DNA from 2 places in the Specibacter sp. NPDC078692 genome. Region 1 is predicted to be linked to the other one. Evidence: riboswitches for the same ligand, from Rfam matches in the RefSeq annotation. Region 1 holds a riboswitch; the other holds the start of a gene.

Region 1 (2,194 bases):
TGACGGTGATCGGGTTTATTGGATCCGTCACTGTGGCCCGATTTGTGGCGCATAAGAGAGATGACGGATGAACATGTTCATAGATGTCCTGACGGCAATCTGCCTGCTGGTGGGCGCCTTGATGAGCCTTGCAGCAGCTATCGGCCTGCTACGTTTTCCTGACCTCATGAGTCGCATGCACGCAGCCACCAAGCCTCAGGTGTTGGGGTTACTGCTGATGCTGGCAGCTGTCGGGCTGCAAATGCGCGCCTGGGCTTTGCTGCCGATTCTGATGATCGCTTGGCTGTTCCAACTGCTCACGGTGCCGGTGTCCGCGCACATGGTGGGTAGGGCTGGATACCGCACCAAACATCGACGACCGGAATTGCTTAGTGTCGATGAACTGGACCAGGTTGTGGCCTCCGTCGTGGAGGATGACAGCAACCGCTAAGGGCGTCTGGGGCGTCCCTTGAGGGGGTCTCTTCGCGGGAAGCCGCGTGGCTGCCGGGGAACGCACAAGGCGCCAGCCGCCGTCGTACGTGATCGTCAAACGTGTGATCAAACGCGACGGCGAATGACGCCTTGGTGACGATGGAGTGCGCCCCCTAAACCTCTTCGGGATGCTTGTTGAAACGCGCAATGGCCTTCTGTGTGGTGCGCCCGGCGAGGGTCTGAATGATGGCGGCAACCACTGAAGAAACCAATGCAAAGGTCAGTGCTGAGCGAAGGCTATTCTCCAAGTCCGCACCGTCCTTGGGTGGCTTGTTACCGGTGCTCTTCTCCCAAACCGTGTCCACGAGCTTGCTGGCCACAAATCCGGCTCCCAAGCTGATGCCGGTTCCGAGCAATTTGAAGACGATGTTCATGAATGACTCCTGCGTAGTTGAGTGAGGTTGACTGGGCTTGCGCGGGAAAAACTCTAGTGTCAGCCTAGCCCTTTTACCGAGACAACAGCAGCCGCCCACTCCGCAATGTCGAGGTGAAGTCTTGTTGTTATCGCCGGTGTTATCGCACGCATTGGCCCCCGGCAGGGCGCGGGGGTACACTGAATCCGCAATTCAAACACGACAGGGGAGCGTCATCCCATCCTGGGATCCGGCGCTGAGAGTGCGGTTTACCGCAGACCCTCGAACCTGCTCCGGCTAGTACCGGCGAAGGGAGTCGAGTTCTCTTCGGCTGCGCGGAAATACCGCTGTAGCCGCCCCTCCTGAAAAGGAGGAATCATGAGCAAGTCATTCGCGGGCGGAAACGCCACGCAACCAAGTAAGCAAAACAAGCAAGATTCACCGGCGCGCAAGAGTACCTGGCGGGTGGTGGACATCGTTGTGGTCTCCGTTCTCGGCGTTGCCTTGGGAGTCATCTTCTGGCTGTGGTCGGCTGGATACGGTCTGACCAGCGCCATCACCGTTGCGTTCCCGCCTCTTGGCGCGCTGTACGGTGGCGGCTGGTTGATCGCCGGCGTCTTGGGTGGGCTCGTTATCCGCAAACCCGGTGCCGCACTGTATTGCGAACTCATCGCCGCCATGGTCGAAGGCCTGCTGGGTACGCACTTTGGCTTTACGGTGCTGCTGTCCGGTCTGGTTCAGGGCCTTGGTGCCGAACTGGGCTTCGCGCTTTTCCGCTACCGCAAATTCAACCTCCCTGTGGCCCTGATTTCCGGCGTTTTGGCAGGTCTGGCCTTGGGAATCAACGACAGCATTGTCTGGAACATCGAGTGGGCCATGGAGTGGAAGCTGGTCTACGTAGCCCTGGCCATGGTCTCCGGTGCAGTCATCGCCGGGCTGGTGTCCTGGTTGGCCGTGCGTGGTCTGGCCAGAACCGGCGCCCTGGCAAATCTGCCCTCCCGTGGAGCCGCTACCGAACGCGCGGTGTAGGCAGTGACTATTCAGCGCAACCGGGGCAGCGCCCCGGCGAGAGTCAGTGCCAAGGGTTGGGGCTGGCAGCATTCGGGCCGTAGTGGCCGGGCCGTTGCAGACTTGGATCTGGAGATCGAACCGGGGGAGCGCGTCTTGTTGCTGGGTCCTTCCGGGGCAGGTAAGTCCACGTTCCTGCATGCCTTGGCCGGTGTGCTGGGTGATGATGAGGACGCCAACGAATCGGGCCAGCTGCTCATCGATGGCCGTCCCGTGGCAGAATCCCGTGGCCGTTCTGGGCTCATGCAACAGGATCCGGATGCACAGGTGGTGCTCTCGCGTATAGGTGATGACGTCGCGTT
Region 2 (2,194 bases), on a different contig from region 1:
AGCAGCTGATCATCGGTGGATTCCAGGATGGCGAGGGCTTGATCGCGGGTCAAGGTGGCACCGTCGAGTTGGCGATCGGCGAGGTCTGTAAAGTAATTGAACACCGTTCAATAGTGGGGTGAGCTGTGGACATTGTCAATCACGGGCCCTGCTGATGGGGCAAGATGGAGGGGTGCTGCGGTGGCATGGGATTCTGGAAAGGGTGGGGCCAAGATGGCGTTGACGCGTGAGGCAATCGTGGAGACAGCCATGGAAATCCTGCGTGAGTATGGCCTAGCTGACTTGTCCATGCGCCGCTTGGCCCGTGATCTAGGGGTGCAGCCGGGCGCACTGTATTGGCATGTGAAAAACAAGCAGGAACTGCTCACCGTGCTCGCCGGACTGATCCTGGCACCCGTAGCAGCTCAGTCACCGGATAGCCTTCGCGAGCTGGCGGTGCGTGTTCGGGAAACGCTGCTGACGGTGCGGGACAGCGCCGAGGTGGTGGCACTGGCACACGCCCTGGATCCACGTTCCACGGCCCCGCTACAACAGTTTGGCGCACTGCTGGAAGGCGAAAAGCTCGCCGCGGATCAAGCCGAGTGGGCCGCCGAGGCGCTGCTTTCCTACGTTTTGGGTTCGGTGACCGATGAACAGACCCGGACCGGATTGACGGGCGCAGGATTGCTGGCTGATACGGAACGGGATGCTGGCAAAATATTCACCTTCGGGCTGGATCTCATGCTGAGCGGGCTGGCAGCTAGCTGAACCACGCTGGGCCAATCCGAACCACTCAGAACCAATCCGCGGCTGGGCTTCGAGCGGGACGTGGTAGCTTTGCTCTTGGACACTGCACGGGGTGCCGCATTGCGGCTGAGAGCTAGACCCGTCGAACCTGATCTCGATAATCCGAGCGAAGGGATGCCGGTCCGGAATCAAGGACGAGAACGCCGTTTTTTGGTGTATATCTCGTAATTTTGTGCATCCTTTCGCGCTTCTGAAAGGTGCACACATGCTCATCAAAGACCAGATTGTTCTCATCACCGGCGCCGGTCGCGGGCTCGGCGTGGAGATTGCCCGCTCCTTTTACCGTGAAGGCGCCCGGGTGGTGTTGAACTACCGCAACAGTGAAGCCGGGGCCCAGCAACTGGCCACCGAAATCGGCCCCGATCAAGCCATTGCGCTGCGTGCCGATGTCACCAAGAGCGATGACGTGGCAGCCATGGTCAGCGCCGCCACCGAGCATTTCGGCGCACCCATCACCACCCTGATCAACAACGCCCTCCCGGACTTTTCCTTCAACGGAGACGCCAGGCCCAAGGCCAATGAGATTGGCTTTGCAGATTTCCAGGCCCAGTTCGCTGGAGTGGTGGGCGGGGCGCTGAACACCATCCAAGCCGTGCTGCCTGGGCTCAAGGAAGCCGGCTTCGGTGCCATTGTGAACATCGGCACCAACCTTTTTCAGAATCCGGTGGTCCCCTACCACGACTACACCGCGGCCAAGGCGGCTTTGCTGGCGTTGACCAGGACGTTCGCGGCCGATCTGGGACCGGCAAACATCCGCGTCAACATGGTCTCCGGAGGTCTGCTGCGCAGCACAGACGCTTCCTCGGCTACCCCCGAGCAGGTCTTTGACTTGATCGCCGGCGGGACACCGCTGCGCAAGGTCACCACCCCTGCCGAATTTGCTGACGCGGCCCTGTTCTTTGCTTCGCCGTGGGCACGGGCTATCACGGGACAAAATCTGGTGGTCGACGGCGGACTAGTGATGAATTAGGAGAGAGTGAAATTGGGGACGGACACCATGGAAAAGACACGAGAATTACACATCAACGCCTTCTTGTTTGGCACCGGACACCACACCATGGGCTGGCGGCATCCAGCATCCAGTGCCGATAGGGTCGGCAGCATTGCCTACTTCGAGGAGCTGGCCCAGCTGGCCGAAAGCGGCTTCCTTGACGCCGTGTTCTTTGCCGACGGGCACAGCGTGAACCGCCGGTATTCAGCAGGCGTTCCGGGGCTTCTTGAACCGATTACGGCGTTGAGCGCCATGGCCCGGGCCACCCACCACATCGGGCTGGTCACCACCGTGTCCGCCAGTTTTTACACGCCGTTCCACGCTGCGCGGATGCTGGCCTCGCTGGATCACATCAGTGGCGGCCGGGCGGGGGCCAATATCGTCACGTCCATGTTTGATGCTGAGGCCCAGAATCAC

The links. Region 1 has a riboswitch for thiamine pyrophosphate ahead of AB0O97_RS02220 (ECF transporter S component). Riboswitches for the same ligand answer to the same signal wherever they lie in the genome.
Region 2: linked by a shared signal. The riboswitch ahead of AB0O97_RS10575 (3-oxoacyl-ACP reductase) and the one ahead of AB0O97_RS02220 (ECF transporter S component) in region 1 are both predicted to bind thiamine pyrophosphate.

The regions. Positions count from the first base shown of each region.
Region 1 is NZ_JBFBLV010000002.1:173,593-175,786, reverse strand. Features, by position in the region: gene AB0O97_RS02235 (monovalent cation/H+ antiporter complex subunit F) at 1-71, shown strand, start outside; gene mnhG (monovalent cation/H(+) antiporter subunit G) at 68-430, shown strand; gene AB0O97_RS02225 (DUF4235 domain-containing protein) at 585-845, opposite strand; TPP riboswitch at 1,039-1,156, shown strand; gene AB0O97_RS02220 (ECF transporter S component) at 1,203-1,853, shown strand; gene AB0O97_RS02215 (ATP-binding cassette domain-containing protein) at 1,863-2,194, shown strand, end outside.
Region 2 is NZ_JBFBLV010000012.1:91,311-93,504, forward strand. Features, by position in the region: gene bioB (biotin synthase BioB) at 1-104, opposite strand, end outside; gene AB0O97_RS10570 (TetR family transcriptional regulator) at 181-747, shown strand; TPP riboswitch at 825-918, shown strand; gene AB0O97_RS10575 (3-oxoacyl-ACP reductase) at 992-1,756, shown strand; gene AB0O97_RS10580 (LLM class flavin-dependent oxidoreductase) at 1,784-2,194, shown strand, end outside.